DNA from 4 places in the Paenibacillus algicola genome. Region 3 is predicted to be linked to each of the others. Evidence: riboswitches for the same ligand, from Rfam matches in the RefSeq annotation. Region 3 holds a riboswitch; each other region holds the start of a gene.
The links. Region 3 has a riboswitch for cyclic di-AMP ahead of E6C60_RS16865 (TrkH family potassium uptake protein). Riboswitches for the same ligand answer to the same signal wherever they lie in the genome.
Positions count from the first base shown of each region.

Region 1 (3,373 bases), 900 kb from region 3:
CCCTCCGTCTTCAAGCGTAGCAGCCGCTGCCTGAAATTCCTCCGGTGTAATTTGAAACATGGCCAGCCGCTTCAGCAGCTGCTTGCCATTGCAATAGCCGATACCAAGCTGATTGCCGATCTGCATGCGTCTTGCCGCCGCATCTGGATGCAGCAGCAGCCCCGCCTCAATAACCTCCTCCATGGAGATCAGGCTGTCCGCTTTATCGAACGCTGTATGCACGCGAGAGAGGGCGTGCCGGATCGCCTCAACAGATGCATTCTCGACACCGATATCGCCCTTGCGGGTCGCATCAGCCTCCGGAATAAACGCGTGCTTGCAGCCCGGCACCTTGGCATCGATGATTTTGCGAATCCGCTCTCCCGCATGGTCGGGATCTGTCAGAATAATGACACCTCGCCGCTCCTGCGCAAGCTTCACCTTGGCAATGACCGCGCGGTTTACCGCAGAGCCTCCCGTCTCGATCGTATCGGCCTCTACAGCACGCTTCACCGCGACCGTATCATCCCGGCCCTCCACCACAATAACTTCCTTGATCATGCTTCATTCGTCCTTCCAAAAAAAAGAAGAGGATCATATCCTCTTCTTAGCATCTCATTATATTACATAAATAGTAGCCTATTTCTCATGGAAAAGTAAAACATTAGTTCGATTCAGGCTTGACGGGTCCAATGACATACACGGTATGCCCGTTCTTGCGTCCGAAGTTCAGTGCTGCACGCAGCGAGTCGTAATACACGTCAATCTTGTTGCCCTTGATCGCACCGCCTGTATCTTCGGCACGGCGGAAGCCAATGCCCTCAATATAAACCCACCAGCCAATCGGAATGACGTTAGGATCTACAGCGATGGTGCGGCCTTCCGTAACACGCGTACCGGAAGCGGTCTTCGTACCGATGCCCGGCTGCTCCGAGGAGTACGCCGTCATGGATACATTCTTCAGGACCTTCTTATATTCAAAATCAATACCGGCTTTAGAAACGACGTTGTTCTGCTTACTCTCTGAGCTTGAGCTCGACTGAACGGCGGCCTTTGGCTGAACGGCAGGCGTCTTCGCCGAGGTCTTAGTCGTCGTCTTGGCTACAGTCGTTGGCTTTACAGCCTGAACGACCGGCTCTTCCTTCACCGGCTCCGGCGGCTTCTTCGTGCCGACCGCGATCACTTTATCCATCGTCTTGCGTTCGACTTCCTTGGACACCACTTGTTTGGAAACCAGCTGTCCATCTTCATACACCTTCTCAATATGGTGAATGATCAATCCAGGCTCTCCCGCTTGAACCACCCGGTTATCACCCTTCAGAAGCGAAGGGTCTGACGTCTTGATGACCCGGTATTCGCGGACCTCTTCTTCTTGTACCTGCTGCTTACTTACGCGAACAACGCGAATGTCGGAAGCCTCGGACAGCTTGCTGTCCAGTGCAGGAGTTACTTTATCTTCATCCTGGACGGTAATGCCGGCTTTGTTCAGCACGTTCTGTACAGTGTCCTGGGTTGTAAATACCGTTTGCGTATTGCCGTCTGCGGTAACTGTAATAGGAACCGCACGTTGAATGACGATCCGGTCTCCATCCTGAAGACTTCCGTTTAGCGGCATGGATATTTCATCCTGCGGCTTCAGCGAGATCGAATGCTCTTCCAGCACATTTTGCAGCATGGCCTCATTCGTTTCCACCGTGGTCACCCGTCCATCGACCACCAGGTGAATTTCTTTGCCCGACTGGTTGTGTATAATCAGCAGTACGAGCAGCGTAATGGTGATGGTACCAAAGGCCGCCAGCATCAGTTGACGCAGAAAATCATGCTTCCATCGTAATGCGTATGACATGCTGGATGATTGTGAATCATGGGTCTGTTCTGGTTGTAAAACGCCCACTGCTTCATCCTCCTTCATAGCCCCGCCCTCTAGATCATGCATGAGTGTATATGACGCGACTATAGCAAATTTGTCTCACAGAGTGCCCCGCTATAGATGTGCACCCTGCGTTACGCCCCGTCTATTCGTGCATGTGTTCTGCCACCCCCCTTGTGTATCCCAGGGTATGATGGCGCTCTCTCCAATATTCTGAATATAAAAAAAGCCCGAAAAAGAGTATTAGAGACTCTTCTCGTGGCTTTTCCAGCTGTAGTCTTGGAAAGGATGCACGACCGTTGCCTCTCTTATTTACGCTTACGGGGTTAGCTGTCGGGTTCGGACGTAAGAGAGACGCCCTATCTCGAGTCAACCGCTCATGGCGGCTGCCCTCAAATTCACCCCAAAGACCCGAATTGAAATCAAATACAGTGCTCACAGCCCTTATGTATAGTTGCTCGTTGACCCTGTATCGGTTCCCCCGTTCTCCATGATCTGGAGATTAAGCGAGACGGTTTGTAAATGAATATGCTGCTGGTGTCAAACCAGCGCTTCATAAGTACTGAAAAGATGATACTCTCTTTACATGCAGGTTGTAAAGCAACGTTCAACCACATTTTTTCTGATAAATAGTTAAATTATTGTAATAATCGGACCATTTTTGATGATAAAATCTTAATTCATCGCAAATGCTCGCTTTTTCACCGCTTTTGCTCCCGATTTCATCAAATCCCAAATCGTTCCAGACCATTTCGGGTTGTAATCTCACTAATTTCTTCCAGAGACAACCCCTTCAATGCAGCGGCTTGCTCTGCCACATACTTCACGTAAGAGGACTCATTTCTTTTTCCCCGGAACGGGTGCGGTGTCAAATATGGCGCATCGGTTTCCAGTAAAAGGCGGTCCAGCGGCACCTGTGTCAGCACCTCTTTAGGCTGTTTGGCATTTTTGAACGTAATAGGTCCGCCGAAGGAAATATGAAAGCCCATATGCAGGCACTGCTTGGCCGTTTCCCAGCTGCCGGAGAAGGAGTGCATGACGCCGCCCACCTCCGACGCTTTTTCCTCCTTCAGAATTCGCAGGACATCCTCATGCGCATCCCGATTATGAATCACGATGGGCAGATTCAGCTCCTTCGCCAGCTGAATCTGCTGCCGGAACACCTTATGCTGTATCTCTTTGGGAGACGTGTCCCAATGGTAGTCCAGTCCAATTTCGCCAATGGCTACAACCTTCCGGTGAGCGGTCAGAGAAGCAATCCACTCCAGGTCCTCCTCCTTCATCGCAATGGCGTCTACCGGATGCCAGCCTACGGCTGCATATATAAAATCATATTTTTCCGCGAGCTGCATCGTCGTCGGGATGGTCTCACGATTGAAGCCAATGTTGATCATACGCGTAATTCCCTGGTCTACTGCCCGTTGAATGACGGCTTCACGGTCCTCATCAAAGGCTGCAGAATCCAAATGGGTATGAGTGTCGAATAACATAACGTGTAAAGCTCCCTTCCTGTCGAAAATAAAT
Region 1 is NZ_CP040396.1:28,345-31,717, reverse strand. It holds gene rnmV (ribonuclease M5) at 1-540, opposite strand, end outside; gene E6C60_RS00140 (ubiquitin-like domain-containing protein) at 644-1,873, opposite strand; cyclic di-AMP (ydaO/yuaA leader) riboswitch at 2,150-2,368, opposite strand; gene E6C60_RS00135 (TatD family hydrolase) at 2,575-3,339, opposite strand.
Region 1: linked by a shared signal. The riboswitch ahead of E6C60_RS00140 (ubiquitin-like domain-containing protein) and the one ahead of E6C60_RS16865 (TrkH family potassium uptake protein) in region 3 are both predicted to bind cyclic di-AMP.

Region 2 (3,373 bases), 980 kb from region 3:
TGATGGAGCTGGAATACGGCCTCACTCCGAACACGGCAGCCCAGGCTGCGTCCATTGCCAAGCCCTCCTCCCTGACGCAGGAGGCATGGAAATACGGCTCCCACCAGCATTATGCCCAAAACGTGTATACCCGTGGCAAGCTGGTGCTTCAGGACATACAGCGGCACGTCGGTGCGAAGACGATGGAGAGGATCATGAAAGCCTATGCCCAAAAATATCGCTTCAAGCATCCCACTACAGCGGACTTCCAGCAGGTTGTAGAGCAGATCACCGAATCATCATGGCAAAGCTATTTCGACCACTATGTGTATGGCGCACAGATGATGGATGTTGCCGTGGAAAGTATTGAGGGGGCCTCCACCGGTACAGCAGACCATCCTTCCTATACGACCACAGTGACGCTGAGCAGCCGGGGAGGACCGGTTCACCAGGTGCCCGTGACGTTCGCTTTTGAGAATGGAGAAACGATCCGCCGGGTGTGGGACGGCAGCAGCGAGGCTGCACGCTTCAAGGTGACCTCCTCCTCCCCGCTGATCTGGGCGATGGCTGATCCCGACTACACGATGGTGCTTGAGAACAAGCATGTGAACAACTATTTAAAGGCCGGCATGGAGGCCAAGCAGGTGACACGCTGGAACCTGAGCGTCACCAAGCTGATCGAGACGCTGTACGGAGCGCTGTCATGGTAGGGGGGATTATATGAGAACATACGCGGGTTTAGGATGGGGAAGTGTGAAGGATCAGTTTTATGTCATTATTCTGCTGTTTGTATATCGGCTGCTCTGGGGGTACTGCCTGTATCGCCTCATTTCCTCCATCGTCGTGCCGCTGCTGCTGCGATACCCCGATCCCGCTCCGCATGAGCTGAGCAGACTGCTTTATTTTTTTGAAGGAGAGCTGGCATTGACCCGCGGCGGACTGCTTTCCGGTGCTGTATGGATGCTGATTCTCCTTGCGGCTGTGCATATTCTGCTGACTCCCTGCATTCGGGCCGGAATGATGTATCATCTTCACCGGGAAGCCGAGGGGGAGCGGGGGCTGTTTCTTTTTCAAGGCATGCGGAAGCTGTGGAAGCCCTTGACGCTGTTCTATATCCTGGAGCTGATCCTGCTGGGGCTGCCCTTGTATTGGTTACTTCCGGAGGCCCTGCCTTCCTTCATTGAAGCAGCCCGTCATCCGCAGGCGCTGCTGCAGCCGGGACTCTGGGTGCTGGGATGGCTTCTGTATGTATGGATCATCCGTCTGGCTTTGCTGTACATGCAGTTTGGATATACGTCCGGCACAGGAACTCCCTCAGCCCTGCTCTTGTTCCTGCGCCGCCTCGGCAGCGCGCTTCCGCTCTCCCTGCTCATTGGCGGCCTGGCCCTGCTGTCCTCGTTACTGATCGGCGGGATGTCCTTATGGTGGTCGGGCCTGATCGGCCTATTGCTGCAGCAGGCTTCCTATTTCCTGAAGAGCCTTTTTCAAGTGTGGGGAATGGCCTCACAGTATCACGTATTTAAATCATCATCTACAAAATAAAAAGTTATCGGTCCACTAAAAAAGGAGCTGCCGACAAGATTGAATCTTGTGGCGACAGCTCCTTTTTGCTGCTTCCCGGGACATCCGTTTCTTTTTTTATTAAATATCGTTCCTTTGTTTGCCAAAATGTAAATACTCTGCTAAAATAACGAAAGTGATAGTAACAAATTTGTCATCTTGATGTCATCATTTATGTACCTAGCCATATTGTCGTTGAGTCCAATACTTTAACATTTTTCAGAAAGCCGAATTTCCGAATGTAAGGAAAACGGGGGATCCGTCCTGGGTGAATTGACCTTGTAACAGAGGGGTCATAGGTTAACCTTCTCAACCGAACCCTTAAGCTAACCTCGCAGGCTTGGAAGGAGCTTTTCACGTGAAGAAGAAGTTGGCTGCAGTCTCACTTGGTTTAGCGCTCGCGCTCAGCATTACTGCCGGAAGCGCTTTCGCAGATTCAAAGCTTACCAGCACGATTAAGCCGGTCATGGGCGTAAGCTATAAGATGGGTGGAACAACGACGAAAGGCTTTGATTGTTCCGGATTTACAAGTTATGTGTTCAAGAAGCTCGGTGTCACCTTACCGCGTGTTTCTTCCGCTCAATATAAGGTGGGGACCTCTGTGTCCAAGAGCAGCCTGAAGGCCGGTGATCTCGTATTCTTCAATACGACAGGCCGCGGTGTTTCCCACGTTGGGATTTATGTAGGCAACGGCAAGTTTGCTCATTCCTCCAGCTCCAAAGGAGTCACTATTACCAGCCTCAACTCCAGCTATTTCGCCAAGCGTTATGTCGGAGCCAAGCGGGTCATGAGTGAGAGCAAGTACAAGGCCGTCGCCGTGAATTACAACTAATCCAATTCATGTCATTGACTTGCCTCGAAGCAGATGCGCCAACATCTCTTCGGGGCTTTTGTTTGTGCTATACTTCTATAACGCAGGAAGAAGGCAAAAGGTTTTTCATTTTACAAAAAAATATGTAAAAGCCACAACTTTTTATCTTCTCGTGCGTCTTACTGCTTTAATACCCGTATCCCTGAGTATGAAACACATTTTGGAAAATAATATGTTGTATATTTTCAAAGCGTAAACAACCCTTTGCCGTGAGGTGCCTCCCATGATTGACTCATACCCTTTATTTCGAGCAGTTCCCATGACCTTTGAGCATGCAATCGACGTATGCAGCTGGCGTTATCCAGAGCCCTACAATATTTATGGCTGGCTCCCGTGGGAGCAAATGGTTCAGCTTGGCGTGGAATTCGGCGATCCCCTCATTCGGGAGGAGCAGTATCTTTCTGTAGTGGATGAGCAGGACAGACTATGGGGGTTCGCACAGCTATTTCCCTTGGACCGGGTCATTCGCATCGGTCTCGGGATGCGCCCTGATTGGTGCGGACATGGAATGGGTAAGCGATTTGTGGAGGCCATTGTAGACGAGGCCAAGCGCCGTTATCCAAGCGGCCCCTTAGATCTGGAGGTTCTGGCCTGGAACGAGCGCGCGATCCGCACCTACCGCAAGGCCGGCTTTGGCATTACGGATTCTTATGAGAAGCTTACGCCTTCCGGGATGGCCGAGTTTTATTGTATGGAATATGTGCCGGGCTAAAGACTGCATTTTGTCACGATTCTGTGATATTATAGCTTTCAGATGAGCATGTCTGTGCTTTTTTTGTCACAACTGCTTTGCTGTCCCGACAGGATCGTCTATAATAGGAATACATGCACATACATAGGAAAGGACGATTTGACGATGCAGAAATGGATCATGAGCGGCATTTTCTTCTTCTCATGCGCGTTGGCTCTTGTATTGTTGTTCACGCTTCCAGGTAAAGAAGAGGCTGCAGAAGAAGCGAAGCC
Region 2 is NZ_CP040396.1:101,149-104,521, reverse strand. It holds gene E6C60_RS00510 (M1 family metallopeptidase) at 1-689, shown strand, start outside; gene E6C60_RS00505 (hypothetical protein) at 700-1,521, shown strand; cyclic di-AMP (ydaO/yuaA leader) riboswitch at 1,755-1,894, shown strand; gene E6C60_RS00500 (C40 family peptidase) at 1,898-2,371, shown strand; gene E6C60_RS00495 (GNAT family N-acetyltransferase) at 2,634-3,122, shown strand; gene E6C60_RS00490 (c-type cytochrome) at 3,267-3,373, shown strand, end outside.
Region 2: linked by a shared signal. The riboswitch ahead of E6C60_RS00500 (C40 family peptidase) and the one ahead of E6C60_RS16865 (TrkH family potassium uptake protein) in region 3 are both predicted to bind cyclic di-AMP.

Region 3 (3,373 bases):
GCAAGAGAGAAGTAGACCAGGGCCGAAAAGACCAGGGAGTAGCCGGCATAGAAGAGAAGCCGCCCGCCGATCATGGTCTCCGACATCCCTTGAGCTTCATAGGACGGCAGCATATTGTACACATTGAGCATTTGCGTTACAAACACGATGACTGCAAGCAGAACGCCTCGCTTCCAGGAGATGTACATCCGGGTTCTGACGCTGTAAATGACGGCCAGGATGCCTAGGAGAAGGGTGAACAGCCCGTAGCCCAGCAAGGTAAGCAGCACCGCAGCCATGGTCTGCTGATCGACATAAGCCAGATGAGATTCAGGAGCGGCAAAAGCCGGCTCGAAAGAACGAAGCTGTCCATTCTCAAAAGTAAAGGCAAGCTGCAGCATCGCATCCCCGGCCTTAGCATCAGGGTCCCGGTAGATCAGCCCGGGCTCACGTTTGCCTGTGACCATCGTCAGCTGCTCGGGATCATAGCCTGCGCGCTGTACCCAAGGGGCAGCTAAAGCCTGCTTCTCCGCAAGCGTCAGCTCTCCTTCGAGCAGGAGCAGCAGCTGCCGCTGCGCCCGGCCCTCCTGCAGCATGGCGCCCTCATAGCCGGAGTCCTGCGAATCGTAGGTGAAGCCGGCGATCGCTCCGGTATGCATATTGACATCGACATGGATGGCGTTGCTATTTCCTTGATCGAGAGTGACCCGGTACAGCTCATAAGGATATTTCTCCTTGAATTGTTCGTCATAGAGCTGCACCAGCTTCTCCTTCATCAGGTAGCCGTAAAGCTCAGAGCGCGCAGTATATGTCACTAAGGGCTCTTGGCTGCTGCCGGGACTGAGCGTCATCTGTTCGGTATAAAAGCGCTGTGCCGCCGCTGCTGCTTCGGATTTGTCGATGGGCTGGGGGGTTGACGCCCCGGAATATAGTGCAGGGTACACCTGCAGGGCGAGAAACAGTATACAGCCGGCCAAAGCCATCAGGAGCAAGGGCTTGAAATCTGGCCTAAGGACCAGCGGGGAGCCTGACCGATTCATGATGTCCCTCCTTATATTGCGAAATGGATTTTTCAGATTGGTGACTCTGTTGAAGGCTTTGTTATTTAGAAGTATATAGGCTGGGATGCCGGGAGCACAAATAAGGGCGCATGGTCCAAGGAAGGAAACCTTCAAATAGCTTGAAAAAAACTGAAAACACGGGAAAGATTTCGAAAACCTCAGAAAAGGGGATGCTGTGATTCTGGAATATGGCTAATTTGAACCTTTTTACATGGATTTCCGTCAAAAACGGTTTTGGATATTCCCTGGCTGCATGCGTTATAATCACATCATGTCAGAACGTCATGACGATAATTGAATAGATCAGCCGAGTTTCGATAAGAAAACGGGGGAACCATGTAATTGGGGTGAATTTCGCTTTTTGCAGGAGAAGCGAATAGGGCAGCCTGTGATATGCCCGAATCCGTCAGCTAACCTCGTAGGCTGTGTGCACAGGGACCCAAACGCGATAAAAAGGCATTGGATTTCCAGTGTCTTTTTTATGTGCCATTTTTAAGAGGTGAGCAAAGTGAAACGGAAGTTGAAATGGAAGCTGAAATGGCTCCGCTTGTCCCCGCCGCAGTTTCTGGTTGCGGGCTTTAGTGCCATTATTTTGACGGGGGCTTTTCTGCTGATGCTTCCCATAGCCAGCGAAAGCGGGGAAGGGCTCGGATTTATGGATGCCTTGTTTACGGCCACCTCTGCAACCTGCGTTACGGGTCTTGTCGTTGTGGATACAGAAACGTTCTTCAGCACGTTTGGGGAAATCGTCATTATGTGTATGATACAAGTAGGCGGCCTGGGCTTTATGACGATGGCTACCTTGATTGCGCTGGTTCTCAAGCGCCGAATCTCGCTCAAGGATCGGCTGATCCTGCAGGAGGCCATGAATCAGACCGCTATGGAAGGGATCGTGCGGCTGATCCGAAGAGTGCTGCTGTACTCCTTGTATATTGAAGGGGTGGCTGTAATCATTTATACGGCCAGATGGGCATTCGATATGCCCTTGGGCAAAGCGGCCTATTTTGCCGTTTTCCACGCGATCAGCCTGTTTAACAATGCGGGCTTTGATCTGTTCGGAGATTTCAGAAGCCTGACGGGTTATGTGAGTGATCCTTTTGTTAATCTTACGAGCCTATTTCTTATTATATCCGGCGGAATCGGTTTTATTGTAATGTCAGAAATCGTAGATTATAAAACCCGGCGGAAGCTGTCCCTGCACTCCAAGGTGGTGCTGTCCATGACGGGAGCGCTGATTGTGATCGGTACGGTCATTATATTTATATTTGAATTTACGAATGTCAAAACGCTGGGCGCACTGGGCTGGGACGGCAAGCTGTGGGGCTCCTTGTTCCAGTCCGTCACGCCGCGGACGGCAGGGGCCAACACCTTGAATATTCCGGATTTGCGCCAGGCCACTCAGTTTTTTATCATTATTCTTATGTTTATTGGAGCATCGCCGGGATCGGCGGGCGGGGGAATCAAGACGACGACCTTTACGATTATGATCGGTGCCGTCATTTCGATGATTCGCGGACGTGATGATATCGTGCTGTTCCGTCACCGGCTGGCGCAGGAGCGGATCTTTAAGGCACTGACGGTCTCTCTGCTGGCTCTGCTGTTTATTGTAGCAGTGGCTATGGTGCTGTCTACAACGGAGGATGCGAGCTTTTTGGCGATTCTGTTTGAAACGGCCTCGGCATTTTCTACGGTAGGATTGTCCATGGGACTGACGCCCGAGCTGTCCCTGCTCGGCAAGGTACTGATTACGGTGACCATGTTTGCGGGCCGGGTCGGCCTGCTGACACTCGTATTCGCGCTCGGGCCGAAGAAGGGAAAAGAGCTGTACCGGTATCCGGAAGGCAAAATGATTATTGGATAAGGGGATAGAAGGACATGAAACCAAAACAGTTTGCGGTGATCGGCCTTGGTCGCTTCGGCGCCAGTCTGGCGCTGGAGCTGATGGACCTTGGCTATGAGGTGCTGGGCGTGGACCGGGACGAAGAGATTGTGGAGGATATGAGCGATCTGCTGACACATACCGTTGTTGCGGATGCTACGGATGAAGAGGTGCTGAAATCGCTAGGCATCCGAAACTTTGACTGCGGGATTGTGGCCATCGGCGATGATATCCAGACGAGCATCCTGACGGCAATTCAGCTCAAGGAGCTTGGTGTGAAGACGGTCGTAGCCAAAGCGATCTCGGTGCTGCACGGAAGGGCTCTGGATAAGCTGGGCGTGGATCGCGTGATTTTTCCGGAGCGGGATATGGGCATCCGGGTCGCGCATCAGCTCGTGACTCCCAATCTGGTGGACTATATGGAGCTGTCGAAGGATTATTTGCTGGTGGAGAT
Region 3 is NZ_CP040396.1:3,598,530-3,601,902, reverse strand. It holds gene E6C60_RS16870 (CPBP family intramembrane glutamic endopeptidase) at 1-1,019, opposite strand, end outside; cyclic di-AMP (ydaO/yuaA leader) riboswitch at 1,336-1,480, shown strand; gene E6C60_RS16865 (TrkH family potassium uptake protein) at 1,561-2,901, shown strand; gene E6C60_RS16860 (potassium channel family protein) at 2,916-3,373, shown strand, end outside.

Region 4 (3,373 bases), 1.1 Mb from region 3:
GCGAATGCAGGCGATCGGATTCTGATTACCGGGCGCGGACACGAGAAATTCCTCTACACTTCTGACGGGTTGCAGCAGATGAGTGATGCCGACATTGTTCAGTCTCATATGGTGCGGGTGTAAATGTTAAATACTGCCGGAAATCCGGCAGTATTTTTATTTATCGAAACAGAGGAGGTTCAGCACATGAAAAAATCCTGGATATGGTTACTGTCCGCGGCGTTATTGTCCTCGTGCTCATCCAGTCCGGTACAGGATGAGTCATCCGGGGACCAGGAAGCCCCTGTGGATCAGCATTCTTCCGGCAGCCAAGCGCCGAAGCAGAATAGTGAGCAGGAAAGCTCCGACGGGTCGTACACGTACAGCGTAGTCGCAGAAGAATTGCAGATTCCATGGTCCATTGCGATCTCCGGGAAGGATATTTACATCAGTGAACGGGAAGGACAGATTGTATCGCTGAAGGATGGTCATCGGGAGCGTCTTCCGGTGGATACGAAGCAGCCTGTTAAGGCGCAGGGTGAAGGAGGGCTATTGGGCCTTGTGCTGGCCCCGGACTTTGCTAGCAGCCGATTAGCTTACGCTTATCACACGTACGAGGAAGGCGGCGAAATGAAGAATCGCGTCATACTCATTCGACAAGAGGAAGAGGCTTGGCAGGAGGTCGAGGCGTTCATTGAGGACATCCCGGGCTCTAATGTGCATAATGGCGGACGCATGAAATGGGGGCCCGATAAGAAGCTGTATTTGACTACCGGGGATGCAGGTGAAGGAGAGATGGCACAGAATGTCGAGAGCCTGGGCGGCAAAATATTACGTATGAACCCGGATGGCTCGATCCCGGAAGACAATCCTTTTCCGAACTCCTATGTGTATTCTTACGGACACCGCAATTCTCAAGGTCTTGCCTGGGATGCGGCAGGGCGCATGTTCAATTCCGAGCATGGTCCCAGCGGCCGTGTTGGCGGGCATGATGAGATAAACAGCATTGAGCCGGGCAGTAATTATGGCTGGCCGGATAACATCGGGGATGAGCAGCAGGAAGGGATGGTGCCTCCTTTGCTTCATACCGGCGAGGAAGCCATTGCCCCTTCGGGAACTCTTTATGAACAAGAGGATATGCTTCTGATTGCGGGTCTGAGGGGAGAAGCATTATACCGCTTTGATCTTGAAAAGAAGAAGCTGAACACTGTACTGGACGGTGTCGGCAGAATTCGCGATGTACAGATGAGTGAGGATGGAGTCTACCTCATTACGAACAATACTGACGGACGCGGGACACCATCTCCAGGAGATGACCGCCTGCTGCTGCTTCAGCCAAAGCAAGAGCAGAAATGATTAAATTTGCAGGATCTGTTTAATGATAAAGGAGACCTGTCCAGGGCAGAATAAATCTTTTACAGGAAAGGAGCACATCTTATGTCAACCATATCACCTGAAAAGCTTCAGCAATGTATTGACGAGTGCCTGCGCTGCATGCAGGCATGCAATCGCTGCTACAGTGCCTGCCTGGAGGAAGAAGACCTGCAAATGATGAAGGAATGTATCCGAATGGATCGGGAATGTGCAGAGCTCTGCGCTTTTGCAGCTCAAGCAATGTCGATGAATAGCAGCTATATGAAGCAAATTTGTGAGGCCTGTGCTGAAATGTGCGAGGCTTGCGGAAACGAGTGCAGCAAGCACGAGCATGAGCACTGCCGTCAATGTGCGGAGGCCTGCTTCTCATGTGCCAAGGCTTGCCGGGAGATGGCGGCCTAACTAATACGCTATTATGAAGTCCTATAAACAGCCCTGAACACTTCCTATTGAATGTGTTTGGGGCTGTTTTTGTCATGCTCCAAGCCCTGACTTCAACCCATGACAAATTAGTTACAAAAATGATTGACAGCTTGTCCTTTGATGTACTACATTAAGGGAGAGAGTTACAAAAAATTCATTAATATGCCGAATTTCGATATAGAAAACGGGGGAACCACTGCCGGGTGAATTATTCTTGTTTGAGAGGGAATATAGGGGACCCTTAACCGAACCCTTAGCTAACTCCGTAGGCACCGAAGGGAGCACTATCTTTTGAAGAAGCTGCTATTGTCTGTACTAGGTTCTGCTTTAATCTTTTCATCGGGTGCGGTTACGGCATTCGCAGATCAGGGGCCGAAGCTTCAAGCTGAAGTGACTAAGCTTGTCGGAACCCCTTATAAGTGGGGCGGCACGACCGTAAGTGGATTTGACTGCTCCGGATTCATTTTGTACATATTCAGCAAGTATAATGTAGACCTGCCACGTACCTCCGCAGCCCAGGCTACCGTAGGTGTGAAGGTAGAGCGTGATGATTTAAGGCTTGGTGATCTGGTATTCTTCAATACGTCGGGCAGAGGCGTATCTCATGCCGGAGTCTACATTGGTAACGGTCAATTTGCGCATGCTTCCACCAGTAAAGGTGTAAGAATCAGCAAGCTGAGCGAATCTTACTATGACAGCAAGTACGTGACTGCACGCCGGGTGATCGACCAGAAGGATTACATCCAGATGGTGGGCGAAATCAGCTAAGCAAGAGGTATTATGATTGGAATCAGGGGCCTGCGATGAACTTCGCAGGCTTTTTGTGTATCATGGAGATATGAAGAGGGGGTGATTCCATGCTCAAGCGACTGAAGTCATATCTGAATCAACGCCGGAAGTCCGCTTCTAACCTTGAGCCGGAGCTCGTGATCACAACGGAGCGGGACGAAGAGCGCACCCTGCTTCTCATTAAATCCGGTGTGCAGAGGTCGGTAGAGCCGATCATCGGGGAGACCGTTCTTCAGATCGCGGAGATGCATCAGGTTGAATGGAACTCCTTTTGCAAACGTGGAACCTGTGCGCGATGCCGCTGCATCATACTGGAAGGAGAGGAGCTGCTCTCCTCTCCGAACGAGGCTGAGGAGGCTCGGCTCGATCCGGAGGAGCTGGAGGAAGGCTACCGGTTAGGCTGCCAAGTCAAGGTGAAGCAGCCCGGAGATATGACGATTCGGCACGCGCCTTATTTCTAGGAATAAGGAGAGCGCCAGATGCCGCATGCTATCTTGTATAACGGTTAGGAGGGAATGTGTATGACTCGAAACCTGCAAAAGGTGCCCTATGGATATGTCCCCCCTGTGGAGACAACCAAAGGCACACTGATCTATTATGATCCTTTTGAAGAAATCGGCAGAGAGCAAGGGCTGTCTCAAGCGGTACAGGTGAAGAGCGAGCAGGCATTTCAGCGGCTCGTGCTTTATCCACTCCATGAACAGACGATGAAACGAATGTATAAACGGGAGGGGACCTCCTTTTATAAAAGAGAAAACGCATTACAGGACTGGATTCAGGAGCATAGCGTAGGTGATATCGAGCTGGA
Region 4 is NZ_CP040396.1:2,458,401-2,461,773, reverse strand. It holds gene E6C60_RS11400 (UDP-N-acetylmuramoyl-L-alanyl-D-glutamate--2,6-diaminopimelate ligase) at 1-123, shown strand, start outside; gene E6C60_RS11395 (PQQ-dependent sugar dehydrogenase) at 187-1,335, shown strand; gene E6C60_RS11390 (four-helix bundle copper-binding protein) at 1,417-1,755, shown strand; cyclic di-AMP (ydaO/yuaA leader) riboswitch at 1,930-2,063, shown strand; gene E6C60_RS11385 (C40 family peptidase) at 2,068-2,544, shown strand; gene E6C60_RS11380 (2Fe-2S iron-sulfur cluster-binding protein) at 2,634-3,026, shown strand; gene E6C60_RS11375 (hypothetical protein) at 3,087-3,373, shown strand, end outside.
Region 4: linked by a shared signal. The riboswitch ahead of E6C60_RS11385 (C40 family peptidase) and the one ahead of E6C60_RS16865 (TrkH family potassium uptake protein) in region 3 are both predicted to bind cyclic di-AMP.